Regions from separate parts of the Paenibacillus sp. DCT19 genome, predicted to be linked through region 2. Evidence: a T-box and tRNA genes for the amino acid it is inferred to sense, from the RefSeq annotation. Region 2 holds a T-box; the other holds one or more tRNA genes.
What was found. A T-box is a leader RNA that pairs with one kind of tRNA and senses whether it is charged. The one in region 2 lies ahead of DMB88_RS29720 (glutamine--tRNA ligase/YqeY domain fusion protein), so its partner is inferred to be a tRNA-Gln.

Region 1: it has a tRNA-Gln gene. The T-box ahead of DMB88_RS29720 (glutamine--tRNA ligase/YqeY domain fusion protein) is inferred to sense a tRNA for this amino acid. The anticodon was not compared.

Annotation. Positions count from the first base shown of each region.
Region 1 covers NZ_CP029639.1:5,732,968-5,740,643, reverse strand. The annotation lists rRNA gene DMB88_RS26205 (16S ribosomal RNA) at 1-1,337, shown strand, start outside; rRNA gene rrf (5S ribosomal RNA) at 1,444-1,560, shown strand; tRNA gene DMB88_RS26195 (tRNA-Ile) at 1,596-1,672, shown strand; tRNA gene DMB88_RS26190 (tRNA-Ala) at 1,694-1,769, shown strand; rRNA gene DMB88_RS26185 (23S ribosomal RNA) at 1,974-4,894, shown strand; rRNA gene rrf (5S ribosomal RNA) at 4,971-5,087, shown strand; tRNA gene DMB88_RS26175 (tRNA-Asn) at 5,171-5,246, shown strand; tRNA gene DMB88_RS26170 (tRNA-Thr) at 5,250-5,322, shown strand; tRNA gene DMB88_RS26165 (tRNA-Glu) at 5,334-5,404, shown strand; tRNA gene DMB88_RS26160 (tRNA-Val) at 5,412-5,487, shown strand; tRNA gene DMB88_RS26155 (tRNA-Gln) at 5,497-5,571, shown strand; tRNA gene DMB88_RS26150 (tRNA-Lys) at 5,581-5,656, shown strand; tRNA gene DMB88_RS26145 (tRNA-Leu) at 5,663-5,742, shown strand; tRNA gene DMB88_RS26140 (tRNA-Gly) at 5,753-5,827, shown strand; tRNA gene DMB88_RS26135 (tRNA-Arg) at 5,833-5,909, shown strand; tRNA gene DMB88_RS26130 (tRNA-Pro) at 5,925-5,998, shown strand; tRNA gene DMB88_RS26125 (tRNA-Gly) at 6,010-6,080, shown strand; gene DMB88_RS26120 (WGxxGxxG family protein) at 6,384-6,707, opposite strand; gene ppc (phosphoenolpyruvate carboxylase) at 7,345-7,676, shown strand, end outside.
Region 2 covers NZ_CP029639.1:6,584,215-6,591,890, forward strand. The annotation lists gene DMB88_RS29710 (Ig-like domain-containing protein) at 1-704, opposite strand, end outside; gene DMB88_RS29715 (DUF6199 family natural product biosynthesis protein) at 1,173-1,721, shown strand; gene DMB88_RS29720 (glutamine--tRNA ligase/YqeY domain fusion protein) at 1,885-3,564, opposite strand; T-box leader at 3,632-3,885, opposite strand; partial or broken gene DMB88_RS29725 (DNA alkylation repair protein) at 4,021-4,688, opposite strand; partial or broken gene DMB88_RS29730 (YndJ family transporter) at 5,013-6,004, shown strand; gene DMB88_RS29735 (HEAT repeat domain-containing protein) at 6,196-6,648, shown strand; gene DMB88_RS29740 (aldehyde dehydrogenase family protein) at 6,713-7,676, opposite strand, start outside.

The DNA.
Region 1 (7,676 bases), 850 kb from region 2:
CGGAGCAATCTGTCACTTGAGGATGGGCCTGCGGCGCATTAGCTAGTTGGTGAGGTAACGGCTCACCAAGGCGACGATGCGTAGCCGACCTGAGAGGGTGATCGGCCACACTGGGACTGAGACACGGCCCAGACTCCTACGGGAGGCAGCAGTAGGGAATCTTCCGCAATGGGCGAAAGCCTGACGGAGCAATGCCGCGTGAGTGATGAAGGTTTTCGGATCGTAAAGCTCTGTTGCCAGGGAAGAACGCTTAGGAGAGTAACTGCTCCTGAGGTGACGGTACCTGAGAAGAAAGCCCGGCTAACTACGTGCCAGCAGCCGCGGTAATACGTAGGGGGCAAGCGTTGTCCGGAATTATTGGGCGTAAAGCGCGCGCAGGCGGTCATTTAAGTCTGGTGTTTAATCCCGGGGCTCAACCCCGGATCGCACTGGAAACTGGGTGACTTGAGTGCAGAAGAGGAGAGTGGAATTCCACGTGTAGCGGTGAAATGCGTAGATATGTGGAGGAACACCAGTGGCGAAGGCGACTCTCTGGGCTGTAACTGACGCTGAGGCGCGAAAGCGTGGGGAGCAAACAGGATTAGATACCCTGGTAGTCCACGCCGTAAACGATGAATGCTAGGTGTTAGGGGTTTCGATACCCTTGGTGCCGAAGTTAACACATTAAGCATTCCGCCTGGGGAGTACGGTCGCAAGACTGAAACTCAAAGGAATTGACGGGGACCCGCACAAGCAGTGGAGTATGTGGTTTAATTCGAAGCAACGCGAAGAACCTTACCAGGTCTTGACATCTGAATGACCGGTGCAGAGATGTACCTTTCCTTCGGGACATTCAAGACAGGTGGTGCATGGTTGTCGTCAGCTCGTGTCGTGAGATGTTGGGTTAAGTCCCGCAACGAGCGCAACCCTTATATTTAGTTGCCAGCACTTCGGGTGGGCACTCTAGATAGACTGCCGGTGACAAACCGGAGGAAGGTGGGGATGACGTCAAATCATCATGCCCCTTATGACCTGGGCTACACACGTACTACAATGGCCGGTACAACGGGCTGCGAAACCGCGAGGTGGAGCCAATCCCAACAAAGCCGGTCTCAGTTCGGATTGCAGGCTGCAACTCGCCTGCATGAAGTCGGAATTGCTAGTAATCGCGGATCAGCATGCCGCGGTGAATACGTTCCCGGGTCTTGTACACACCGCCCGTCACACCACGAGAGTTTATAACACCCGAAGTCGGTGGGGTAACCGCAAGGAGCCAGCCGCCGAAGGTGGGATAGATGATTGGGGTGAAGTCGTAACAAGGTAGCCGTATCGGAAGGTGCGGCTGGATCACCTCCTTTCTATGGAGAATCGTTTCCCGTAGCGGAAACATTCAAATATCAAATCTAGTCAGGTCGGCTAGTTACTCACTCGTTGCTCAGTTTTGAGAGTTCAAACTCTCAAACGTTTGGTGGCGATAGCGAAGGGGTTCCACACGTTCCCATCCCGAACACGACCGTTAAGCCCTTCAGCGTCAATGGTACTTGGACCGCAGGGTCCTGGGAGAGTAGAACGCCGCCAAGCGTAACCCATTATGGGTTCCAAAGTAAATATAATGTGGGCCCTTAGCTCAGTTGGTTAGAGCGCACCTCTGATAAGGGTGAGGCCGGTGGTTCGAGTCCACCAGGGCCCACCATTTACACCTTAAATTTAATATGGGGCCATAGCTCAGCTGGGAGAGCGCCTGCCTTGCAAGCAGGAGGTCAGCGGTTCGATCCCGCTTGGCTCCACCAACAAGATTTTATAAGCTTGTTCTTTGAAAACTAGATATCGAAACGAAAGTAAATGCGAATTAGAACATTCCTTTTTAGCTGAACTTGTGTAAACAAGTTTCAATAAAAACGGTAGATTGCTGGAGCGAGTGATCGAAATGGAGCGACTTTTGGATTTGGACGTAGTCCAAATCAAGCGGAGCGACAGCTCGAACACGAGCGAATGGTTAAGCTACTAAGAGCACACGGAGGATGCCTAGGCGCTAGGAGCCGATGAAGGACGTGGCGAACAACGAAACTGCCTCGGGGAGCTGTAAGCAAGCTTTGATCCGGGGTGTCCGAATGGGGAAACCCAGCTGGGGTAATTTCCAGTTACACCTAACTGAATACATAGGTTAGTGTGAGGCATACCAGGGGAACTGAAACATCTAAGTACCTTGAGGAAGAGAAAACAATAGTGATTCCGTCAGTAGCGGCGAGCGAACGCGGAACAGCCCAAACCAAGGAGCTTGCTCTTTGGGGTTGTGGGACGTCTCACATGGAGTTACAAAGGAACCGGTTAAACGAAGAGGTCTGGAAAGGCCCGCCAAAGAAGGTAAAAGCCCTGTAATTGAAAGTCTGTTCCCTCCGAGACGGATCCCGAGTAGTGCGGGGCACGTGAAACCCCGTATGAATCCGGCAGGACCATCTGCCAAGGCTAAATACTTCCTAGCGACCGATAGTGAAGCAGTACCGTGAGGGAAAGGTGAAAAGCACCCCGGAAGGGGAGTGAAATAGAACCTGAAACCGTGTGCTTACAAAAAGTCAGAGCCCGTTTTAGGGGTGATGGCGTGCCTTTTGTAGAATGAACCGGCGAGTTACGTTCCCGTGCAAGGTTAAGGTGAAGAGCCGGAGCCGCAGCGAAAGCGAGTCTGAATAGGGCGATGTAGTACGTGGACGTAGACCCGAAACCGGGTGATCTACCCCTGTCCAGGGTGAAGGTGCGGTAACACGCACTGGAGGCCCGAACCCACGCACGTTGAAAAGTGCGGGGATGAGGTGGGGTAGCGGAGAAATTCCAATCGAACTCGGAGATAGCTGGTTCTCCCCGAAATAGCTTTAGGGCTAGCCTCGGAAAACAGAGTCGTGGAGGTAGAGCACTGATTGGGTGCGGGGCCCGCAAGGGTTACCAAGCTCAGTCAAACTCCGAATGCCATAGACTTACTTCCGGGAGTCAGACAGTGAGTGCTAAGATCCATTGTCAAAAGGGAAACAGCCCAGACCATCAGCTAAGGTCCCCAAGTGTGTGTTAAGTGGGAAAGGATGTGGAGTTGCACAGACAACCAGGATGTTGGCTTAGAAGCAGCCACCATTTAAAGAGTGCGTAATAGCTCACTGGTCGAGTGACTCTGCGCCGAAAATGTAACGGGGCTAAACACACCACCGAAGCTATGGCTTGATGCTTGCATCAGGGGTAGGGGAGCGTTGTATAAGGGTTGAAGGTGTACCGTAAGGAGCGCTGGACATTATACAAGTGAGAATGCCGGTATGAGTAACGAAAAGATCAGTGAGAATCTGATCCGCCGAAAGCCTAAGGGTTCCTGAGGAAGGCTCGTCCACTCAGGGTAAGTCGGGACCTAAGGCGAGGCCGAAAGGCGTAGTCGAAGGACAACAGGTCGAAATTCCTGTACCACCGTAAGCCGTTATGAGCAATGGGAGGACGCAGTAGGGTAGTGACGCAGGCTGATGGATGCCTGTCCAAGCAGTGAGGCTGATGTGTAGGCAAATCCGCACATCGTAAGGCTGGGCTGTGATGGGGAGTGAAAATTACAGTAGCGAAGGTCATGATCTCACACTGCCAAGAAAAGTCTCTAGCCAGGTGATGGTGCCCGTACCGCAAACCGACACAGGTAGGCGAGAAGAGAATTCTAAGGCGCGCGGAAGAACTCTCGTTAAGGAACTCGGCAAAATGACCCCGTAACTTCGGGAGAAGGGGTGCCCCGGTAGTGTGAATAGCACGAGGGGCCGCAGTGAAAAGGCCCAAGCGACTGTTTAGCAAAAACACAGGTCTGTGCGAAGCCGTAAGGCGAAGTATACGGGCTGACGCCTGCCCGGTGCTGGAAGGTTAAGGGGAGCGGTTAGGAGCAATCCGAAGCTGTGAACCGAAGCCCCAGTAAACGGCGGCCGTAACTATAACGGTCCTAAGGTAGCGAAATTCCTTGTCAGGTAAATTCTGACCCGCACGAATGGCGTAACGACTTGGGCGCTGTCTCAACGAGAGATCCGGTGAAATTTTAATACCTGTGAAGATGCAGGTTACCCGCGACAAGACGGAAAGACCCCATGGAGCTTTACTGCAGCTTGATATTGAATTTGGGTACGATCTGTACAGGATAGGTGGGAGCCTTTGAAGCCGGAGCGCCAGCTTCGGTGGAGGCACCGTTGGGATACCACCCTGATCGTATCTAGGTTCTAACCTGGTACCGTAATCCGGTGCGGGGACAGTGTCAGGTGGGCAGTTTGACTGGGGCGGTCGCCTCCTAAAGAGTAACGGAGGCGCCCAAAGGTTCCCTCAGAATGGTTGGAAATCATTCGAAGAGTGCAAAGGCATAAGGGAGCTTGACTGCGAGACCTACAAGTCGAGCAGGGACGAAAGTCGGGCTTAGTGATCCGGTGGTACCGCATGGAAGGGCCATCGCTCAACGGATAAAAGCTACCCTGGGGATAACAGGCTTATCTCCCCCAAGAGTCCACATCGACGGGGAGGTTTGGCACCTCGATGTCGGCTCATCGCATCCTGGGGCTGAAGTAGGTCCCAAGGGTTGGGCTGTTCGCCCATTAAAGCGGTACGCGAGCTGGGTTCAGAACGTCGTGAGACAGTTCGGTCCCTATCTGTCGTGGGCGTAGGAAATTTGAGAGGAGCTGTCCTTAGTACGAGAGGACCGGGATGGACGTACCGCTGGTGTACCAGTTGTTCCGCCAGGAGCACCGCTGGGTAGCTATGTACGGACGGGATAAGCGCTGAAAGCATCTAAGCGTGAAGCCCCCCTCAAGATGAGATTTCCCAGTATGTAAGACCCCTTGAAGACGACGAGGTAGATAGGCTGGGGTGGAAGTGCAGTAATGCATGGAGCTGACCAGTACTAATCGGTCGAGGGCTTATCCAATTAGCACGTTCTAATCGCAGACTTTCGTTTCGAATCTAGTTTTCAGAGAACAACACTCTGAGATGTAAGCTACGCGTTTGGTGGCGATGGCGGAGGGGTTCCACACGTACCCATCCCGAACACGACCGTTAAGCCCTCTAGCGCCGATGGTACTTGGACCGCAGGGTCCTGGGAGAGTAGGACGCCGCCAAGCGAACTCTTTCATCATACATAGAAACAGGCTCTGCATGTGGATTTGTACGATGAATTGCATTTGCTCATGCAAATGCATAACATTCCCTGATAGCTCAGTTGGTAGAGCACTCGACTGTTAATCGAGTTGTCACAGGTTCGAGCCCTGTTCGGGGAGCCATTTGCTCTCATAGCTCAGTAGGTAGAGTGCATCCATGGTAAGGATGAGGTCACCGGTTCGATCCCGGTTGAGAGCTTTGGTAAGTGAGGCCCGTTGGTCAAGGGTTAAGACACCTCCCTTTCACGGAGGTAACAGGGGTTCGAATCCCCTACGGGTCATATAGATGGAGGCTTAGCTCAGCTGGGAGAGCATCTGCCTTACAAGCAGAGGGTCGGGGGTTCGATCCCCTCAGCCTCCACCATTTAATTATTGGGGATTAGCCAAGCGGTAAGGCAACGGACTTTGACTCCGTCATGCATAGGTTCAAATCCTATATCCCCAGCCATTTTATTTTGAGTCATTAGCTCAGTTGGTAGAGCACCTGACTTTTAATCAGGGTGTCGAAGGTTCGAGCCCTTCATGACTCACCATTATATGCGCGTGTGGCGGAATTGGCAGACGCACTAGACTTAGGATCTAGCGTCTTTGACGTGGGGTTCAAGTCCCTCCACGCGCATCCTTTATTTGCGGAAGTGGCTCAGCGGTAGAGCATCGCCTTGCCAAGGCGAGGGTCGCGGGTTCGATTCCCGTCTTCCGCTCCATATTTGCGCCCTTAGCTCAGCTGGATAGAGCGTTTGACTACGAATCAAAAGGCCGGGAGTTCGAATCTCTCAGGGCGCGCCATTATTTTTTTTATATCGGGATGTAGCTCAGCTTGGTAGAGCACCTGGTTTGGGACCAGGGGGTCGCATGTTCAAATCGTGTCATCCCGATTTTATCGTATGCGGGTGTAGTTCAATGGTAGAACTTTAGCCTTCCAAGCTAATAGCGTGGGTTCGATTCCCATCACCCGCTTATATTTTGATGAAAAGTCCTGCATTTGCAGGGTTTTTTTGTTTTCAGTACATTTGTTTTATTAGGAGTTACCTTATGTTTAACCCGGGTCTACCTAATGGCCTCCTTTTTAGCATCTTAAGTACTTCAATATGGCATTATGAATTAGCTATAACAGACAGAAGCCCTCTCATAGGAGAAGGGCTTCTGTCTCATTCATCTCGTTAAAGTGGATGCAGCAGTCGTAACACTTTTGAGCATTCGCTCATTAAGATGAATGTCCTAGAACGTGTATAGCGCTAACACTGTATTGAGCCACGTATTTTAACGGTGATCGTGGTCTGTTGCTCTTTTGCGCATACCTGCCAACCCTAGAAGTCCAAGGAGACCTAGCCAACCCCAGTCCATTCCTCTGTCACGGTCTGTTGTTGCAGCATTCGTACGAATACTGTTGGTACGGTAATCCCCATTGCGTACGTTGTAAGCATTGGGATTCGTGTAATTGTTGTTTCTGTAGTTGCTATTCTCGTACTCCGTAATTTGCTTCTCCGTGTGGTTCATATTATTTGTTGTGGTATGAGCAGAAGCGGATCCCGCAAGTGATACCGCCAATGCAACAGAAGCAACGATTGTGCAAACTTTTTTCATGATAATGTATCCTCCCTTCAGTGATGTGCTGCGTGTTTAATATCCCCAAAGGAAGCCCTTCATTATGTAGTAATTTCATACGTTAATAAAAACCAATTTTTTAATGGGGATTTGGATAAGTTAAGATAGAGCATGGTTTGGGCGCAAATAATTATTCGAAGCAGCTCCTTCGAATAGATGTCTGTAGGTGATATCAAGATATAACACAGAGAGGAAAGTTAAAAAAAATCTAGAATTTATTGCGTCACTGTGATAAAGTATACAAAAGCTTGCTTTGCCGGTCATGTTTCTTTGTGCAGTATCTTGCTTATACAAACAATAGTAAGTGTATCGATACTTTTTATTCCGTACCAACACTCAACCATCTAGGCTGTATATTTATGAATTTTTAAGTATAGGTATAAGTTTTGGATGATGAGGAAAGTACGTGAAAAAGGTATCATGCAGTAGCTATTGTCCATTAAATGAAGCAGAACAAGGAAATGCATAATAAAGCGCGTTTTTATGATCAAAATCGGGGTTAATCCCCATTTTTACTAGTAGAAAAATAAAGATTTTCGTACCATTTTATTGTATGATGTTATGAAGGTGTCAAATTTTCGTGTACGAATGCGAACGATCAGATGGGAGGATAAGCATGACTGAAACTATGGTAACCGCCAGCAAAAGCCAATCGAACAATCTGCTTCGGAGAGACGTGCGGTTCCTGGGTAACATACTCGGAGAAGTTCTAGTCCACCAAGGGGGCACAGAGCTTCTCGATATCGTTGAGAAGATTCGGGAAACGAGCAAGTCGTTACGTGCAGAATTTTTGCCTGAACTGTATACAGAGTTCAAAACGATGATCCAGGAATTAGACTCGGAAAATCGCCACCAGGTTATTCGAGCTTTTGCAATTTATTTTCAATTAGTTAACATTGCTGAACAAAACCATCGGATCCGGCGTAAAAGGGATTATGAACGCTCTGC
Region 2 (7,676 bases):
GATCCAACAGTACTGCCATCCTTGTTTAGATTCCTGTTCAACGTGATGTTCTGGTTTGAACTGTCATACTTCAAAAAATCTTCTGCTGCATGACCTGAACTAAATTCGTAATGACCTAGTTCCATAAACGTTCCCAGATGGGTCGAATTAGCAGCTCCACCAAACCAGTACACCGCAACACGGTTTTTGGGGTTTGCGTCCATCACTGTGCGAATTGCATCATTCGCAGCCTTGGCCATAGCTTCCACACGATAGTAAACCCCTGGTCCACCCGCTGTTTCCGCTATTTCTCTGCCGTTCAAAGTTCCCATAGAGGAACTCATGTCCAAAACAAAAGTGACGTCCGCTGCCGGTCCGTTAGCAGTACTAGTTCCACCGACTCCTGGATTGGTCGTATTAATCGTCTTATATTCTTGTGCCAATGCAGATAACTTCACATTGAAACTGCCGTCGTTCTCCGCCGTTACACTCTTGTCTGTCCAGATTCGTCCATCCGAATCGGCCGTACCAAAGCCGCTAGGTGCTGTATCTGTCACTGGGTCAGCAGTCAATTTGACCTGGTACGGGCCATAGTTCGTCTCCGACATCGTCGGAGTACTAGCCGCATGAGCTACTGAGCCAACCAAAGGAGATAGACCGCTAATCCCCAATAGCAGACACACCGTAAGCACAATTGAAATCAATTTGGTGAAGCCTTTGTTCATACTTCATGCCTCCGTATAGATTAGAATTTAAACGTACAACTTCCACGATAGATTCTTCTGAATCCGCTTCCAGTTCATGTAAGCTAGATGTCTAGTTATGAATACCGTAATTCAGATTAGTTCCATGCATGTACGTTTCTAGCAAAGTAGATGACTTTAGGAATATAGTTCTGTGTTCCCAAAAACAGCTAGCGTAAGCACCTTTTTCACCTACCATCTGCGCATTTCATCAAATAACTCTCACAGCTCTTATGACCTTCTTCCTATTTCGAGAATGAATTGCGAAATCTAGTATACTCATTCGCTCTGAACAAAAACTGAACAAAATCATATAGATTCATATTATCGTTTCTGAAGGGGCTTCCAGGGTAAGTGAAGGTACGGTAACATGTAATCTGTTGGTGGGAAAAACATATAGAGTGGAGTTCTCGCTATTTTTCATAGAACTATATTTAAGGGTGTGATTGAATGACTGTGGTTATCGGTGTTTTGGCCTTGATATTAGGATTGCTATGCGCGATCTGGCCTTACTTGGGATGGTATCTAAGATTGGGATGGAGACTTAAAGATGCGGAGCCAAGTGATTTGTCTTTAAGTGTTGACCGGATTCTAGGCGTTGTCTTGGTAATCATTGGTCTAGTACTGATCGTCTCCAGTTGCTCCACAGGCAGCAAATCCGATTACACGTGGGCGGAACAATTTAAAGAGAAACTTGATGCAGGGCAAGTGAAGGAAATCAGGATCGGCATGTTTAATCCCACAACATTAAGTGAGGAAGAAACAAATACCGTTGTGCAAATGATTCAAAACGCAGAACTTAGACCTTTTGAGTCAGGCAATGCCTTTGGAGCGAATAATACCGGGGAGATTACATTTATAAACGGAACTAGCGTAGAACTCGTGATTTGGGGCTCATCTGGAGGGATTGAACTGCATCCAGATGCTACTCAGACGCAGTATGAGATCATGAGTGAGGAATTGAAAAATTGGTTTATGACAAATTATAGTGATGAGTAGCATCTAACGTCGCTATACTCTTTAAAACTTCTCCACTTAACTATCTCAAGCTTGTATCACTGACCACTTATTTTTTCTAATGAAAAGTTTACAGCAAAATGACTATCCAGTTCGTAACATTGGATAGTCATTTCTTCACTATAGCTCTAGCTACGGCAAGAGCTCATTTCTTATTCCATGAATCCTTTAACGGGACAATTCGGTTGAATATTAGCCTATGATCGGAACTATACTTTTTATCAATACAGAAGTAGCCGTGTCGGAAGAATTGAAACTTCTGCTCTGGACGACCATGTAGTATGAAAGGTTCTATTAAAACATCCTGTATGGTGACCAACGATTCCGGGTTAATTAATGTACTCCAATCCCTCTCATCCGCCTTAGGAAGATCCTGATCCAGTAGCAGCTTCTCATAAAGATTCACATTTGCCTTTACAGCTTGATCCGCGGCAACCCAATGAATTGTGCCCTTCACCTTGCGACCGGTAAATCCTGTACCACTCTTGGTCAGTGGGTCATAGGTACAGTGAAGTTCTATAATTTCACCAGTGTCACGATCCTTGATTACTTCTTCACACTTGATGAAATAGGCTCCTTTTAGCCTTACCTCAGCATGAGGACTCAGCCTGTGAAAACCTTTTGATGGTTGCTCCATAAAATCATCACGCTCAATATAAATTGTTTTGGCAAAAGGAACTTCTCTCTTTCCGAGTGTCTCGTTTCCGACATTATTTTCAATCATTAACAGCTCTACCTCATCGCTTGGATAGTTGGTAATGACGACTTTTAGAGGATGCATGATTGCCATTACACTCACTGTTTTTTCTTTTAAATCCTGCCTGAGGCAATGATCCAAGAGCGAGATATCTGCTGTACTTTCCGTCCGAATACTACCAATGCTCTCAATAAAGCTACGAATGCTCTCTGGCGTAAATCCTCTTCTTCGAAGTCCTTGGATTGTCGGAAGCCTTGGGTCATCCCAGCCATCGACGTAACCCCCTTCGACCATTGGTCTCAAAAAGCGTTTACTTGTCACCACACCCGTTAAATTTAGCCGCCCAAATTCCCTTTGACGCGGAGGGTTAGCGAGACTAAGCTCTTGTAACACCCATTCGTATAAAGGACGATGGTCTTTAAATTCAATTGAACATAAGGAATAGGTGATACCTTCAATGGCATCTTGGATTGGGTGAGCGAAATCGTACATCGGAAAGATACACCAGTCCGTTCCTGTCCTGTAATGCGTAGCATGGATAATTCGGTAAATAACGGGATCTCTCATATTTATATTGGGCGAAGCCATATCTATTTTGGCACGAACAACCCTGGCGGCAGCCGGAAATTCTCCATTTTTCATTTTCTCAAACAGCTCCAGATTTTCCGCAACTGATCGGTCTCTATAAGGGCTATTCTTGCCAGGCTCTGTCAACGTTCCTCGATATTCCGCTACTTCATCGGGTGATAGGTCACAGACGTAAGCCTTCCCCCGCTTGATCAATTGAACCGCAGCCTCATAAATTTCATCTGAATAGTCTGATCCATAGTAGATGTGCCCACCCGGATCATATCCAAGCCACTTGATGTCCTCAATGATCACGTTAACGTACTCGATGTCTTCTTTAAGGGGATTCGTATCATCAAAGCGCAAATGAAATGTCCCGTTAAACGTTTGAGCTAGAGAATAATTCATGTGAATGGCATAAGCGCTTCCGATGTGAAGGTAACCATTAGGCTCTGGTGGAAAACGCGTGCACATGTGCCTGTCAAATGGATTTTGTTCAAGCTCTTCCTTAATCAACTTGTGCATAAAACCTTCCGTGTGATGTTCGTTCTCGTTAACCATGCTGACGCCTCCTAATGAATTGGATATGGACACAAATAAAAAAAACCTCACCTCCAAGACCTTATGTCTTGGGGACGAAATTTTCGTGGTGCCACCCCGGCTTCATTAATATGTCGCCATATTAACCTCTTCAAGTACGGCATGTAGCCATGCTTATACTCTAGCTCTATAACGGGAGCTCCCGTCATGCCATCCCCGCATATACGGTTCCTACCTGCTGCTCAGAGGCTTGTTTCTGGGTACAACTCTTGACTCCTTTTCAGCTACCGGAGCTCTCTGTGCAAGAACAGTTTCCCGTACTCTTCTCATCATCGCGTTTGATTATTACCTTCATAATATCAAATGATTCCCTTTTTTGTAAACTTCAATTCACAGCAGTAAGTACCTCATTAAAGCACCCTGGAAGTCAAATTCCTTTGTTTTCACACCATCACCCCAATAAATACTTCCAGGTAACTATTTATTAGTTCGTTTGTTAACTTCAATCGCAATGAACTCTGGCAAATAATTAGGCGTACAGCCCTTTGATACCATTTCGCCTTTATAAAGACCCGTTTGCTCACCCAGTTTAATACAACGCGCTCGATACTTTGGATCATAAACGCCGATCCAGCCTGCAATGAAATTCATAGCCCATTGAACTTCCGGTTCTTCCTGCGCAATATTAGCTTCAATTGCTGTGAGTAAGTCTTCGGTGTTATCAGGTGGTGCTTGTCCTGTCCATCTCAATCTCGCTTGATAATACCAGAACGTTCGCCTTTGAAGAGTAGAAGAGCTATATTCCCATGATTCCATCAATGCAATGGTCTTCTTGTCTTTGGTGAGCTGATTAGCCATTAACCAATCCATTAAGTTATTTCGCTCATCAAAAGTGTGAGTCTGCATATCCTGATCAAGCTTATCTAGCACTTCTTGTGAAAGGAGTTTTTTATCCATAATTAAGATTGCTAGTAGTCTAGGCAAGAATTCTTCGGTAGACCAAAGTTCCATAGCTAGTTCGTGATCTTTTTAATGTCCTTCGCAATTTTTCGTAAATCGCCTAGCTTCGTTTTGCTATTGATCTGTGATAGGATATTTGCTGCTTTTGAAGAACGTTTCATTTCTGAACCTTCATTCTTATTCATTTGACACCACAACTCCCTTATTAGAGCATTGTTTCATAGTATGTCCTGGTTGCAATACATCAATAACTTTATTCGTTATAAGTCTTACTGCTTACAAATGTAACATATCGAAGGTATGTAAGGTTCACTATGTTTTCTACAACGGCACGTATTTATGCTAGGTATAGCGTACCTTGATCTAATAAAACTATACCTGAACGTACCCTAGGCAATATACTGCAAATAAATGTGTTAAACTACAACGAGAAGTGCCTATCTATACGAAAGAACGCTATACAACCGGATGTAGGCAGATTATACGCCACATATTGAGAAAGGATCGCCATGAATAGTTCTCTGAAGCAACTGACGCAGTCATTATTAGTACCCGTCATTCCCGGTGGAATCATTACTATTCTTATATTTGTTTTGGATTACTTCTCATTCGAACTTGTTGAAAAATTTCTACTGTTTGCGGCTTTCGTCATTGTACCTCTTGTAATCTTGCTATTGAACTATGACGAAAAGAATAAGCAGCAACGAATGATTTATGCCGCTATGAAATGGCTTCAATTTCCCGCAGCACTTCTTACCCTGGCCTCTGTAATGAGCAGTAAGATATGGGGATTAGAAAGCACAGCAATACCAGGGATTCTCTCCCTTGGGTGGCTACTGTTCACGCTACTACTTGGCATCTATGGCTTAACCATCATTGTGATTGCGAAAGAAAAAGCAGCGGAAATAGCGATTGGCGCGGGGCTCGTTTATTTTTTTATCGGGGCATATGGTTTACGTTATATCAATATCAATTGAACCTCTTCCAAGCTAATCCTGCAACACACGCATTAAGCTCGGTTCACTTTCATTTCTCATCTGCGATCGTTCCGATTTTTATTGGTGCACTGGGCCGCATCATGACGAAGAAAAGCTGGTATCCCTGGGTCGTTGCCATCGATATCATCGGACCCATATTGATTGCGATTGGTATGATTTTCTCCAAGCCCATTGAATACATCGGTGTCACATTGTTCGCCTGCAATATTGTAATTTACACTGCTTATCTCCTTGCATACTTGAGGAAAAACGCTTTGGATACTAAGGCAACCTTCTTTTTAGGCCTTTCTTGCCTAGCCTTTTATACGGTTGTTGTGATTTCCATGTTCTATCCGTTACTTAAAAAAATGTTTTCCTTAACCATACTCGATTTCATTCCCATTTACGGATCTCTGCATGCGTTTGGTTTTGTCTTATGTGGGCTGATTGGATGGGTGTATATGGTAGACTTCATTAAGAAAAAGAAGCGTGTCACGGAGGATAGATCGGTTGATACATCTTGATGAGTGATTACATACAGAAACAAGCGACCTTCATCCTGTTCCCCTTGCAACAACATGAATTAGCGAATGCAATTTTTAGGCTAACCAATCGGCAAGAATGAAGTAGTTTAGCCAGGTTCGTGCTATAATGGTGTTCACCTGATTAACATTCATCATTCTGCCGAGATGGCGATGATTAAGGAGATTGAACTTTGACGAACAACCATGAAATTGGAGTAGTTAACGAACTACCGGAAAACTTTGAAGAGCTCAAACGAGCGGCTAATCGGTCTTCAAGCTGGAGAGACAGACTGAATGCAGTGAACGAATTGGGAAACTGGGATACAGCCCCTACCATTAAATTGCTGCAAAATGTTTTGAAAAATGATCAAGTGTTTCAAGTGCGCGAAGCCGCATATAGCAAGCTCAAACAGTTGGATGAAGATGTACAAATGCCTGTCCAGAACAAAGGCGATCTGTTTAAAGGTCTTAACAAAATCTTGCTACGGATTAAAAAAAGCCTTCCAGAAGGCCACACATTTGAGCAATTTAAGGAAAAACTGCAAAAGACACGTCTGGATATCTATGATACCTACGAAGGCGACAAAGATGCTGAGTTCGACTCTTGGCTCCATGGAATTTGGGAGACACTAGGTCGAAAATAGCCACCGCTCATCGTATTATAGCTAAGTACAAAGCCACTCCCAAAAAAATGGAGTGGCTTCTTTATTATTCTGGTATATAAGGAAGATCCAGCGTCTTCGGTACGTTGATGACATGCTTTTCTGTGTACGTGCGAATGCCTTCCGTGCCGTATTCACGGCCAATACCCGATTGCTTGAAGCCACCGAAAGGGAATCGAACGTCGAGCCCCTGTACAGCAGCTGTATTGATCATAGTCGTTCCAGCTTCAAGTTGACGTGCGACGGAGATGGCATCCTCTTCTTTTCCCCACACAGAACTCGTCAATCCATATATGCTTTCATTGTGTAGATGAATAACCTGCTCTTCATCGTCAAATGGTAGAATCGGAACCGTAGGGCCGAACTGTTCCTCCACCACAATCGGATCATGAACATCACAACCTAAAACCAGCGTAGGTTGCAGGTAGTAACCTTGTTCAAACAGCTTCTGATCCAGAATTTGACCGAGAGGGATGACCTTAGCCCCGCGCTTTTGCGCATCTTCAACCAAACCCTGTACATAATCTCGCTGCTTCAGGTTATTAACCGGACCTACCGTCGTATTAGAATCGAATGGATCACCAATCCGAATCCAGCGATTTGCTGCCTCTATATATTTTTCCACAAACGCATCATAAATAGAACGGTGTACATACACACGTTTGGCGATCATACAGATTTGGCCTGCTGTCAAGAAATTAGAAATGACAATCCGGCGCATTGCTCGCTCATCATGAACATCAAAGCTTTCCAAGAAGATAGCCGCATCATTACCACCAAGCTCCAGCGTCATATCCTTAATCGTTTCCGAGGCAGCTTTGATAATATGCTTCGCTGTTGCGGTTCCACCTGTAAAGGTGATTTTAGACACAAGAGGATGACTAGTCAGCTCAACGCCCACATCCGCATCACCATAAACGACATTGATTACACCAGCCGGGAACTCACTCGCGATAATCTCTGCCACTTTCGCCGCCGCTAATGGTGCAAATGGACTTGGTTTGAGCACA